3 regions of the Rhodoligotrophos appendicifer genome follow, and region 1 is predicted to be linked to each of the others. Evidence: riboswitches for the same ligand, from Rfam matches in the RefSeq annotation. Region 1 holds a riboswitch; each other region holds the start of a gene.
The links. A riboswitch is a leader RNA that binds a small molecule or an ion and turns the genes downstream of it on or off. The one in region 1 is predicted to bind thiamine pyrophosphate.
Positions count from the first base shown of each region.

Region 2: another riboswitch for thiamine pyrophosphate. It lies ahead of thiO (glycine oxidase ThiO); the one in region 1 lies ahead of thiC (phosphomethylpyrimidine synthase ThiC).
Region 3: another riboswitch for thiamine pyrophosphate. It lies ahead of FKM97_RS01585 (ABC transporter permease); the one in region 1 lies ahead of thiC (phosphomethylpyrimidine synthase ThiC).

Region 1 is NZ_VHKL01000008.1:23,025-27,351, reverse strand. Features, by position in the region: gene FKM97_RS17630 (adenylosuccinate synthase) at 1-1,283, shown strand, start outside; gene FKM97_RS17625 (hypothetical protein) at 1,557-1,769, opposite strand; TPP riboswitch at 1,952-2,079, shown strand; gene thiC (phosphomethylpyrimidine synthase ThiC) at 2,136-3,992, shown strand; gene FKM97_RS17615 (hypothetical protein) at 4,293-4,327, shown strand, end outside.
Region 2 is NZ_VHKL01000005.1:370,816-375,142, forward strand. Features, by position in the region: gene FKM97_RS13610 (thiazole synthase) at 1-693, opposite strand, end outside; gene thiS (sulfur carrier protein ThiS) at 698-895, opposite strand; gene thiO (glycine oxidase ThiO) at 864-1,877, opposite strand; TPP riboswitch at 1,927-2,047, opposite strand; gene rimO (30S ribosomal protein S12 methylthiotransferase RimO) at 2,125-3,429, opposite strand; gene FKM97_RS13630 (adenylate/guanylate cyclase domain-containing protein) at 3,518-4,327, opposite strand, start outside.
Region 3 is NZ_VHKL01000001.1:335,185-339,511, reverse strand. Features, by position in the region: gene FKM97_RS01595 (CocE/NonD family hydrolase) at 1-57, opposite strand, end outside; gene FKM97_RS01590 (ABC transporter substrate-binding protein) at 169-1,113, opposite strand; gene FKM97_RS01585 (ABC transporter permease) at 1,146-1,871, opposite strand; TPP riboswitch at 2,005-2,101, opposite strand; gene FKM97_RS01580 (nitroreductase family deazaflavin-dependent oxidoreductase) at 2,278-2,739, shown strand; gene FKM97_RS01575 (Vgb family protein) at 2,787-3,449, opposite strand; gene FKM97_RS01570 (helix-turn-helix domain-containing protein) at 3,459-4,327, opposite strand, start outside.

The sequences.
Region 1 (4,327 bases):
TGGTCGTGGTCGGCGCCCAATGGGGCGACGAAGGCAAGGGCAAGATCGTGGACTGGCTCTCGGAGCGCGCCGATGTCGTGGTGCGCTTCCAGGGTGGCCACAATGCCGGCCATACGCTGGTCATCGACGGCAAGGTCTTCAAGCTGTCGCTGCTGCCCTCGGGCATTGTGCGGCCGGGAAAGCTCTCGGTGATCGGCAATGGGGTGGTGGTCGACCCCTGGGCCCTGTGCGGTGAAATCGAGCGGCTGCGGGGGCAGGGGGTCGAGATCTCCCGGGACAATCTGCGCGTCGCCGAGAACGCCGTGCTCATTCTGCCGCTGCACAGCGAGCTTGATGGCATCCGCGAGGAGGCGGCAGGTAAGGGCGCCATCGGCACGACGCGACGGGGCATTGGTCCCGCCTATGAAGACAAGGTCGGGCGTCGCGCCATCCGGGTCATGGATCTCGAGCGTGTCGAGGAACTCGAGGGCAAGATTGCGCGGTTGCTGAGCCACCACAACGCCCTGCGTCGCGGCCTGGGCGCGCCGGAGGTTGATCCCCAGGCCCTGCACGACGAACTCTGCGCGGTGGCACCGAAGGTTCTGCCCTATGCCGATTCGGTCTGGATGCTCCTCGACGAGCATCGCCGCGCCGGCAGCCGCATCCTGTTCGAGGGTGCACAGGGTGCTCTGCTCGATATCGATCACGGCACCTACCCCTATGTGACCTCGTCCAATGTCGTCGCCGGTCAGGCAGCGACCGGCTCGGGGCTGGGACCGGGGGCCATCGGCTATGTGCTGGGAATCGTGAAGGCCTACACGACGCGGGTCGGGGCTGGACCTTTTCCGACCGAGCAGCTGAACGAAGTCGGCCAGCGCCTGGGCGAGCGCGGCCATGAATTCGGCACCGTGACCGGCCGTAAGCGGCGCTGTGGCTGGTTCGATGCCGCCCTTGTCCGCCAGACCGTGAAGACCAGCGGCATCAACGGCATTGCGCTCACCAAGCTGGATGTGCTCGACGGCTTCGAGGAGCTGAAACTGTGTGTGGGCTATCGTCTGGACGGCAAGCGCATCGATCACCTCCCGGCAAGCGAGGCCGCGCAGGCGAGGGTCGAGCCGATCTACGAGACCGTGGAGGGGTGGTCGCAATCGACGCAAGGCGCGCGCAGCTGGGCCGATCTGCCGGCCCAGGCCGTGAAATATGTGCGCCACATCGAGGAGCTGATCGAGTGTCCCGTGGCGCTGCTGTCGACGAGCCCCGAGCGCGACGACACGATTTTAATGACGGATCCCTTCGAGGATTGATAGAGCGGACCCCCCTCGTCTGGTCGCACTGCTTCTGCTGTTGCCTACCCAAATCGCTCCAGTCACGTCATCATGAAATCCGTTTCGGCTGTGTACAAGGGTAAGTTTTTGAGCGCTTCCTTGATTTGGTCCGAATGTTGAGACAAATTACTCATCATGCTTTGAAATTTCGGGTCGTCGACGTTCCCTAAAAAATCATTAATTTGATTCAGATTATCTGGAATTTTATTTAATCTACTGTTTAAAAAACCTTTCTGCCACTCCAATTGTTTGTCAATTGCGCCACTCCATGAATTTAAATGAAAATATTTCTCTGGTTACATTCATTATAGTTCCAGACAACACGGTTGTTTTGAGTAAGTTGGGCGTCTCATCGTATTTATTACCGAAGTTTAATTTTAAATAATTCATGATGTTGTCGGTTTCTATAAGAAAACCACTTATATTATCTTGAACTGCAATGTGAACTGGTGCAACCCTTGTCATGGAAAATCTCCTATTGGCAAAATGGTGTTACAGCTTGAGACGGGATCATCGCCTAAAACGCGCCAATTTAAATAGGAAGGGATAATATCAACCTTGGGTTGTGTTGTCCAGGAAGTCCGTGGCAGTCCGAGTCCTCCCTTTCTTGAGACTTGCCTCCAGCGGCTCTATCGCCCACACTGAAACCTCGTTCCGAGGGGTGCGCCTTAACCGGTGCTGAGATGCTCGGAAGCCTGATCCGCTTCCATCCAGAGCAAACCCTTCGAACCTGATCCGGGTCATGCCGGCGAAGGGACTGGAACACGCCGTTCATCCAGCTCGACGTCTGTCTCCCGGATCTCCTTGTGCAACAGGACCAGGAGATCTGACATGAACAAGCCCATCAAGCCTGCCGATCTGACGGCCCCGACGGTCACCACGGGGCCGCTGCCGGCCAGCACCAAAGTCTACACCCATCCCGCGGCCGACACCGATCTCGCGGTACCGTTCCGCGAAATCGCGCTGCATGCCAGCGCCAACGAATCGCCCTTGCGTGTCTACGACACCTCCGGCCCCTTCACCGATCCCACGGTCTCAATCGACGTTGAACAGGGCCTCGCCCGCAAGCGCACCGACTGGCTTCTCGAACGCGGCGGCGTGCGCGCCTATGACGGCAGGACCATCACGCCGGAGGACAATGGTGGCGTCGGGGGCAAGCATCTCGCCCGCTTCTTTCCCTTGACCCACAGGCCGCTGATCGGCGACGGCTCCAAGCCCCTGACCCAGTTGCAGTGCGCCCGCGCCGGGATCATTACCAAGGAGATGGTCTATGTGGCCGAGCGCGAGAATATCGGTCGCAAGCAGGCCCTGGCGGACGCCGGCAAGATCCTGGCCGATGGCGAGCAGTTCGGCGCCGAGCTGCCGGAATTCGTGACCCCGGAATTCGTGCGCTCCGAGATTGCGCGGGGGCGGGCGATCATCCCCTCCAACATCAACCACGCCGAACTTGAGCCGATGATCATCGGCCGCAACTTCCTGGTGAAGATCAACGCGAATATCGGCAATTCGGCTGTGACCTCCTCGGTGGAAGAGGAGATCGAGAAAATGGTCTGGGCCATCCGCTGGGGCGCCGACACGGTCATGGACCTGTCCACGGGTCGGAACATCCACAACACCCGCGAATGGATCATCCGCAATGCTCCGGTGCCCATCGGCACGGTGCCGCTCTATCAGGCCCTGGAGAAGGTCGACGGCGATCCCGTGAAACTCGACTGGGAGGTCTACAAGGACACCCTCATCGAGCAATGCGAGCAGGGGGTGGATTACTTCACCATCCATGCCGGCGTCCGTCTGGGCTACATCCACCTGACGGCCGACCGGGTGACCGGCATCGTCAGCCGCGGCGGCTCGATCATGGCCAAGTGGTGCCTCGCCCATCACAAGGAGAGCTTCCTCTATGAGCGTTTCGGCGACATCTGCGATCTCATGGCGAAATATGACGTGTCGTTCTCTCTGGGCGACGGCCTGCGCCCGGGATCGATCGCCGATGCCAATGACCGCGCCCAATTCGCGGAGTTGGAAACGCTGGGCGAGCTGACGCAGGTGGCTTGGGCGAAAGGGTGCCAGGTGATGATCGAAGGGCCGGGCCACGTGCCCATGCACAAGATCAAGATCAACATGGACAAGCAACTGCGCGAATGCGGCGAGGCGCCGTTCTACACGCTGGGCCCCCTGACCACCGACATCGCGCCAGGTTACGATCACATCACCTCGGCGATCGGCGCGGCCATGATCGGCTGGTTCGGCACCTCCATGCTCTGCTACGTCACCCCGAAGGAGCATCTTGGGCTGCCGAACCGCGATGACGTCAAGGAGGGCGTGATCACCTACAAGATCGCAGCCCACGCCGCCGACCTCGCCAAGGGGCACCCGGGCGCCCAGATGTGGGACGATGCCATGTCCCGCTCCCGTTTCTCCTTCCGCTGGGAGGACCAGTTCAATCTGTCCCTGGATCCCGAGCGGGCCCTGAAGTTCCACGATGAGACCTTGCCCAAGGAGGCGCACAAGGTGGCGCATTTCTGCTCCATGTGCGGCCCGAAATTCTGCTCCATGAAGATCACTCAGGACGTCCGCGACTATGCAGCCAAGCTAAACGATCAGACGCAGGGCATGGCTCAGATGTCGGAGAAGTTCATGGAGCTCGGCGCCGAGGTCTATGTGCCGGACGGGCATGCATCGCGGCCCTAACTGCTTGCTGCGGACCCCCAGGAGCCAAGGCGGTGCGTTTCTCGCGCCGCCTTTTTTCATGTCCCTGCAGTTCCGATGCGCGTGAATGCGTTCACCAATCGTCAAGCATGCAACCTTAAATAGTATAGAGATGTATTTACAAGACGCCGTTGACTTTTTATGGACTGTACGGCAAATGTTTGTGGATCAAATTTTTGAATGGTCCGCTATTATTATCAATTTCATCAGTCAAATAATCCTCTGATCATAACAACTATTTAACTTACATAAATTCCTATAATTTATTGGAGAGTAAGAGTCATGGAAACGTATGGATTTCTGTTTCTTAGGAGATC
Region 2 (4,327 bases), on a different contig from region 1:
GCCGGCATGGCCCGCCTCGACGGCCAGCGCGAAGGCCGCGGCCATGGCGGCAGGATCGCCCGCCTTCGCCACGGCCGTATTGAGCAAGACGGCGTCGAAGCCGAGTTCCATCGCCTGCGCCGCGTGCGAGGGCAGTCCGAGCCCTGCATCGATCACGAGGGGGAGGTCGGGAAACCGGGCCCTCAGCGAGCGCAGCGCATAGACATTGTTGAGCCCGCGTCCCGAGCCGATCGGCGAGCCCCAGGGCATGAGCACTTCGCAGCCGGCGTCCAGGAGCCTGTCGGCGACGCTGAGGTCTTCCGTCGTATAGGGAAACACCTGAAAGCCCTCGTCAGTGAGCAGCTTTGCCGCCTCCACCAGGCCGAACACGTCCGGCTGCAGCGTGTCGTCGTCGCGGATCACCTCGAGCTTGATCCACGGCGTGCCGAACACCTCCCGGGCCATATGCGCCGTGGTCACGGCCTCCTTGGCCGAATGACAGCCGGCCGTATTCGGCAGGACGCGCACGCCCAGGCCGCGGATCAGTGTCCAGAAATCATGGCCCGCGCGTTGGTTCGAGGCCTCCCGGCGCAACGAGACCGTCACCACCTCGCAAGCCGAGCGCCGCACCGCCTCCGCCAGGATGGCGGGGGAGGGATACTGCGCCGTGCCGAGGAACAGGCGGGATTTGAGCTCCGTCCCATAGACCTTCATGGATTTAGCCCCCTTGCATCGGCGTCAGCACCTCGACGCGGTCGCCGGCGGCCAGTTCCAGGTCCGCGCGTTGCCCCATGGGCACGAAGGCTTCGTTGACGGCAGTGGCAACGACGACCTCTCCATAGCCCAGCTCGAGCAGCAGGCCGGCAAGATCGGTGCTCGTGACTTCACGCGCGTCGCCGTTGATCGTGATCTTCATCCATGACCTCTGGGAAGGAAGCGTTGTCGAGGATCACGGCCGCCGCCATCCGCGCCAGGGCAGGCGCCAGCAGGAAGCCGTGGCGATAGAGTCCGTTGACGAACACGGTCCGGTCGCGCACCCGGATCCGGGGCAGATTGTCCGGGAAGGCTGGCCGTGCATCGGTGCCGATCTCTAGGATTTCTGCCTCTGCGAAGGCCGGATGCAGGGCATAGGCGCTGTTCAACATCTCGACGAGCGAGCGCGCGGTGATCGTCTGCCGGTCGCTGCTTTCGATCATCGTGGCACCCAGCATGAACACCCCGTCACCCCGCGGCACCACATAGAAGGGAATGCGCGGATGCAGCAGCCGCACCGGGCGGGAAAGCTGCATCTCGGGGCAGCGGACCAGCAGCATCTCGCCCTTCACCCCGCGCAGATCGCCCAACACGTCACGGGCGGCGAGCCCGCGGCAATCGACCAGCCAGTCCGAGCCTGAACGTCGGCTGAGCCCGTCGGTGTCGAGATGGATCGGCACTCCGAGGGCGTGCAGCCGCGCCGCCAGCACCTGCACGGCACGGCGCGGGTCGAGATGGCTCTCGTCGCGGAAGAACAGGGCCCGCGAAAAGCGGCCTGCCAAGGCCGGCTCGATCTTGGCGATCTCGTCGGGACTGAGTGTCTCGAAGGCGCTGGTGCGGCGGCCGAAGCGGTCGAGTTCGGCGGCATCCCGCCGCTGCGCCACGACGAGGGTGCCGTGCGGGACGACGTCCGGCATGATCCGCGGCCAATAGTCCAGCGCCTCGCGCCCCAGCGACAGCACCAGCGGTTCGGCGCTTTCGCGTTCGCACCACGGCGCCAGCATGCCGCCCGCATAGCGCGAGCAAGAGGCGAGACCGAGGCTCGCGCCCCGCTCCACGACTTCGACGGCGGCGCCGCGCTCCGCGAGAGCGAGGGCGGTCGTCAGTCCGGCAACGCCTGCGCCGATCACAGTGATGGTCGTCATGGTCCACACTCCGCCCGATGGGACGATGTCGAACTGGAGGGGGATGAGACGCCGAGGCAAGATCCATCCCTTCGCCAGCTTGACCTGGATCAGGTTCGAAGGGTCGCCATGTCGCGCTCGAAAGCGCCAATGGCCTCTCAGCCCCTGACGGGACTCCCCTTGGATGGCCCGTGATACGCCGACCGAGCCCGTCCCGTCAAATGGTGTCCGGAGGCGCCTACTGCAAGCATGGTGGTGCAAGCTTGCTTCAGCTGCGCGGGAGAACTTCCCCGATCAGATCGTACTCTTCGCTGTCGATGACGCGGACGCGGTGGATGGATCCGACTTCGAGGTCCGGCTCGCCGGGCAGGAAGATATTCCCGTCGATCTCCGGTGCATCCCAGATGGTCCGGCCCACCGCTTCTTCCATCTCGTCATCGATCGAATCGATGATGACGTCAATCTCGCGTCCCACCTTGGCGCGCATGACGGCGCCGCTGATCTCGGCTTGGGCGGCCATGAAGCGGTGCCAGCGTTCTTCCTTCACCTCCTCGGCCACGATCCCGGGCAGCATGTTCGCCGTGGCGCCGTCGACGGGTTCGTATTTGAAGCAGCCGACCCGTTCGAGCCGGGCCTCCTTCATCCAGTCCAGCAGGAACTCGAAATCCTCCTCCGTCTCGCCGGGAAACCCGACGATGAAGGTCGAGCGGATCGCCAGGTCGGGGCAGATCTTGCGCCAGGCCTGCAGGCGCTCCAGCACCTTCACCTGGTTCGCCGGCCGGCGCATGTCCTTGAGGACCGTGGGGCTGGCATGTTGGAACGGAATGTCGAGATAGGGCAGGATCTTGCCGTCCGCCATCAGCGGGATCAGCCCGTCCACATGCGGATAGGGATAGACGTAATGCAGCCGGACCCAGGCGCCGAGTTCCCCCAGGGCGGTCGCCAGCGGCACGATCTTGGCCTCGAGTTCGCGTCCGCGGAACTTGCTCGTCGCATATTTGAGGTCGAGGCCGTAGGCGCTGGTGTCCTGCGAGATCACCAGCAGCTCCTTCACCCCGGCGCGCACCAGCTGCTCGGCCTCATACATGACATTCGCCGCCGGCCGGCTTTTCAGATCGCCGCGCAGGCTGGGGATGATGCAGAACGAGCAGCGGTTGTTGCAGCCCTCCGAGATCTTCAGATAGGCATAATGCCGCGGTGTCAGGCGCAGCCCCTCGGCCGGGACCAGATCGACATAGGGGTCATGGACCGGCGGCACGGCCTCGTGCACTGCATGGACCACCGCCTCATATTGGTGCGGCCCCGTGATCGCCAGCACTTGCGGATGCGCATCCCGGATCCGCTCGGCCTCGACCCCCATGCAGCCGGTGACGATCACCCGTCCGTTTTCGGCGATCGCCTCCCCGATGGCGGCGAGCGATTCTGCCTTCGCGCTGTCCAGGAAGCCGCAGGTATTGACGATCACCACGTCCGCCCCGCCGTAATCGGGCGAGATGGCATAGCCCCCGGCGCGCAGCTGCGACAGGATCCGCTCGCTGTCCACGAGGGCCTTTGGGCAGCCGAGGCTGACCATCCCCACGGTCGGGGTGGCACGGATGTCGGTCTTCAATGTCAAGATGGATCCTTCACCGGCGTCCGCGCTCTTTAGAGCATTTCCGCGTTCAAACAAGAGGCGATGGCGCGCTTCCCAGCCATTCCTGGCAGAACAGATGCTCTTCCGGCGCGAATACCCCGATCGCATTGGAGAAGCCGTGCAGCATATGCTCGCCCATGGGCCGCCAGCAGCCTTCCAGGCAATTCTTGAATTCCTCGCTCGCCAGAATGGGTTCGCCCAGCGCTTTGCACAGCTGCTCCAGCCGTGCCACTTCGTTGACGGCGGCACCGAACACCGAGAAGGTCAGCCGCTCCGGCACGCCCACATTGCCAAACATGACGTCGCCCATATGCAGGCCGATGACGCAGTCCAGTTCCGACAGGCCCTGCCGGACCCGCTCTTCGTTCTTGCGCATGAGGTCCATGCGCGCCCCGATCGCCGCCCGCAAGGCCGCATCGCAGCCCTGGGAGCCGTTGATCGGGAAAATCGCCAGCACGGCATCTCCGATGAAGCTGAGCACCTCGCCGCCCGCCTCGATCACCGCATTGGCGACGACGTCGAAATAGGCGTTCAGCGTATCGATATAGTCCTGCCGCGACAGCAGATCGGCGAGCCGGGTCGATCCGCGCATATCCGCATACCAGATCGCTGCATTGATGGTCTCGCCGTCGCCGCGCTTGATCTGGCCGGACAACACGCGCTCTCCGGCCTGCCCCCCGAGATAGGTTTTCACCACGATGGTGGTGAGCCGGGTCCGCACCGCCATCTTGCAGGCCACCGCCAGGCGCCGCTGGATGCGCTTCAACGCCAGCATCTCGGCGTCCGTGAAGATCCTGTCCGACGCCCAGGAGCCGAACATGCCGCGCATGTCCTCTTC
Region 3 (4,327 bases), on a different contig from region 1:
AACGAAGACCGTGTCCCTCGTTTCAATCGCTTGACTGGGTTCATTTGACGACGCCATCCGAACCTCCTCCGGTCTAACGAAAGGAGGATAAGGATAACTGTACGAGTGTTCAATAAATATTGTGGCGACCTTCGTCAGGGGTCACCGGCACAAGACCATCCGCTGGTGTTAGGGTAACTCCACCGCAATCTCCGACAGCTCCGGCGCCTTTTTCAGCAACCCACGTTTGACCAGAAAATCAGCGAAGCGCCTATAGCGACTGTGATCGAGCGCCGCCGGCCGTTTGGCGAAGCGTGGAAGCGTATCGGCCCAAGCCTGCTTGTTGAGTGCATCGTCGAGAGCAGGATAGGCAGCGATGAAGAGCTTCCAGGCCTCATCCGGATGATTGGTCAGATAAAGCGCTCCCTTCTCCAAGGCCTCGAGAAAGCGCGGCAGCCGATTATCCGCCACAAGCTCGGGTCGGGTGACCAGGATCAACTCGTCATAGGCCGGCACACCATGGTCCTCCGGGTAGAAGGATTTGCCTTGATGGCCTTCCAGCTTCATTTGGGTCAGTTCGAAGTTGCGGAAGCCGCCGATGGTGGCGTCGACCTTCCCTCCGATCAGGGACGCTGTAAGAGCAAAGTTGACATTGACCAGCTGGACGTCGTCCAAGCTTAAGCCGCCGCTTGCCAGCATCTGCTCCAGCAGGGTCTGCTCGAATCCCGAGACCGAGTAGCCGATGGATTTTCCCTTGAGATCGGCGAGGCTGCGGATCGGCCCGTCGGCCAGTACCGTAATGCTGTTGAGCGGCGTTTCAACGAGAGTACCGAAGCGGACGAGGTCTACGCCGGCTTGGTTATCGAGATAGAGATTGGGCTGATAATGAATGCCGATGTCGGCCTGGCCCGCAGCCACCAGGCGCGGAACGGCTGAGGGATCAGAGGGCGCGATCAATTCGACCTCAAGTCCTGCTGCCTTGAACAGCCCCAGCCTGTCGGCCACGACCAAAGGTGCGTGATCGGGATTGACGAACCATTCGAGAAGGACGGTGAGCTTCTCAGCCGCCTGTGTCGGAGCGCTGAGGAAAAGCGGGAGCATGAGGCAGGCGACTAGGAACGCGCGTTTGTTCATTCGATAGTTCCTCGATGGATGCAGTGGAGGGATCATTGATCGTTCGCCCATGGAATGAGGCGTGGCGCCAACTGGTCGACGAGATGGCGCAATGCGAGGCTGAGAATGGCAAGCACGGCCATGGCTGCGAAGACCGTGTCGGTCTGCATGCGGGCATTGGCCTGCACCATGACGAAGCCCAGTCCCGATGAGGCCCCCACCCATTCCCCGATGACAGCGCCAAGGGGAGCAAGAGGGGCAGCCACACGGAGGCCGGACAGGAGCCCGGGCATTGCGAGGGGCATACGGACATAAAGGAGCGTCTGCCAATGCGTGGCGGTCGTGAGAGCGGCCGCGTCGATCAAATAGGGGTCGGTACGGCGCAATCCATCGGCGAATGCCGAGGTGACCGGGAAGAAAATGATGATCATCGCCATGATCACCTTTGAGGCGATGCCGAAGCCGAACCAGACGACAAGAAGCGGGGCGATGACGAAGACCGGAAAAGCTTGAAGAACAAGCAGCGCCGGCCAGACCAGCCGGCCTAACTTGGGAAATGCCGCCATTGCCAAGGCGGAGAGAGCGCCGAAGGAGACGCCGAGGACGAAACCCAGCAGGATCTCGGTGAGGGTCACGAGGCTGTTGCTCAGGAGGAATTCCGGCTGACGCTGAAAGGCGGCGAGCACGTCCAGCGGTGACGGGAAAATGTAACGCGGCGGTGCGAATAGCCAGATTGCCCCCTGCCAGATGACCAGGAGCACGGCTGTCGTCCTGGCCATGTCGCGGAACTGGGAGATCACGGCCGATCCCGTTGCCGACACATCCGGGTTGCGCCTCTATCCATCGATGTCGTGCGACTGGCCATCGGCCCCCTCGTCGGCGGGGGCGGGCGCGGGTGAAACGCTGTGAGCGGAACGATCCCGAGCGACTCCCTCCGCCAGCATGATCTGGTTCAGGTTCGAAGGGTTCTTCTCAGCCCGCCTTGCGGTGGGCGCCCCCGTCTCTCATCGGACTTTATCGCAGAGCGCAGGGGACGTGTCATCGCAAAAATACGGCTGCTGACGGCACCTTGTCCGCGTCTTTGTGCAAACAGACGCCTCGTCACTCCTCTGAGACGGATCGGCCAGGGCATTGCCGATCAGCCACTCCGCGCTATATTCCATACAGCTTTCAAGGAGGGCGCAAATGACTGAAGCCAAACTCCCAAAGAACCTGCCGGACTGGATGGTCGAGCATGCCGAGCGGTATCTCGCAAGCGGGGGAACCGAAGGGCATATGCATAAGGCGACGCTCCCGGAGCGCGGCGAGATCATCGTCCCCTCACTGCTGCTGACCACCACTGGCCGCAAATCTGGAGAGAAGTTCCTGTTCCCCCTGTATTACGGTTCTGAAGGCGGCAGCTACTTCGTCGTGGCGTCCAAAGGTGGTGCTCCTGAACACCCCGGATGGTACCGCAATATCCTCGTCGATCCGGATGTGGAGATCCAGGTCGGGACTCAGAAGATCAAGGCTCGCGCCAGGACGGCGACGGGCGAGGAGCGCGAGAGACTTTGGAAGAAGGCGCTGGAATTCTGGCCGCCTTACTCTGATTATCAGTCGAAGACAGAGCGCGAGATCCCTGTGGTGGTCCTGGATCCTATCCATTAGGGCAGGGGGATCGGACTCAGCCGCCGGCTCAGTCCGATCTGGATCGCCTATTTTGAGCCTTCGACGGCCGAGGCGCCACGCTTGGGTCGGCGGACGGTCCTGACCTTGCCGGTATTTCCGCCTCCGCAGAAAAAACGATCGCCGGAATCAGCTTCAAGTCCCGATATTCCTGCACCGACGGGCATTTCGAGACTTTCCAGCACTTCGCCCGTCTTCGGATCTATTCGTCTCAAATCGCTTTCATCACCTTCCCAGGTGGCATGCCAGAGTTCACCGTCGACCCAGGTTACCCCCGTGACGAAGCGGTCGGAGTCGATAGTGCGAAGAATCTCGCCGGTCTGAGGGTCGACTTGGTGGATCTTTCGGTCACGATACTGCCCGACCCAGAGGGTGCCCTCCGCCCACGCGAGCCCTGAGTCACCGCCGCCGCCAGGCGCTGGGATCGTCTTCAGCACGTGCCCCGTCTTCGGATCGATCTTCTGGATCCGATCCTCAGCGATCTGGAAGAGGTACTGACCATCGAACGCCGTTCCCGCATGAGCCTCGACGCCGATTGATGCCCGCGGCGTCCCGTCGTCAGGGTCGAAGGCGTTCAGTTTGTCGCCGGATGCAAACCAAACGTGCTGACCATCGTAGGTGACACCATGCACATGATCGGCGCCTGGGAATGGCCCGTATTCACGAAGGATTTCAGCTGCAGATCGTTTCATGACCCTCTTCTAGTCACTCGGCAGCGGGCCCGGGAGTAACAAGATTGTCGGGAAACCCGGAGGAGCCGGAGTGAGCCACCGTTGCGCGCGGCCGCGGCCGAAAGATTGGACCCTGCCGGTCCTGGCAAGCTCGCCGAGCGCCCGCTGAACGGTCCGAGGACTTGTGCCGAGCGCGATCGCGAGGGACGAGCTGGACCACGCCTCGCCATCTGACAGCATTGCGAGCAAAGAGCCGTGCCCCTCCTCGAAGGGTGGCGCCAAAACGCCGACCTCACAGGGCTGGTGCGGGACCAGGGCAAAGCCTTTCGTCGTGGCTCGGACATCTGCCATGTCTTGAAGTTCCGTGCGCAACCGCCCGATGTCGACCCGCAGGCGCGCCCGATGAGACTCGTCGGTATGCTTTGCTTTGAAGGCGAGAGCCAAGAGCCTGCTTCTCGATACATCGTTTGGCCAAGCCTCACCGAGAGCGCGGGCAAGCGCGAACAAGACCGGACGCGTCGCGAGCGAAATGTGCCTTCCCGCCTGGCGCACGAGGTGCCGGCAGGCATCTATGACAAGCATCTCCGAGGCCAGCAATGCTTCAACCTCAGCGAGCGAAATGAGCCTGTCCTTGCCCCCCGCAATCATTCGCGCCGCAGGAGTGTCCAGCGTGCGCGCCGCCCTCTGAACCGCTGTCATCAGCGCAGTGATGTCAGCTTGCCGGGCAGCTTTTTCAGCTCGTGCGAGAGCCCCACGCGCCGTCTTTGTCCGGAGGCGCCGCATCGCTATGCCGGCGACGACCAGCTCATGAGCTGCCCGCAAGGCCGGTGGAAGCGGTGTTGCATCGAAATCGGCGAGGGACTGCTCGGCCTCGTCCAGGCGTCCGATCAGCAGCAGAC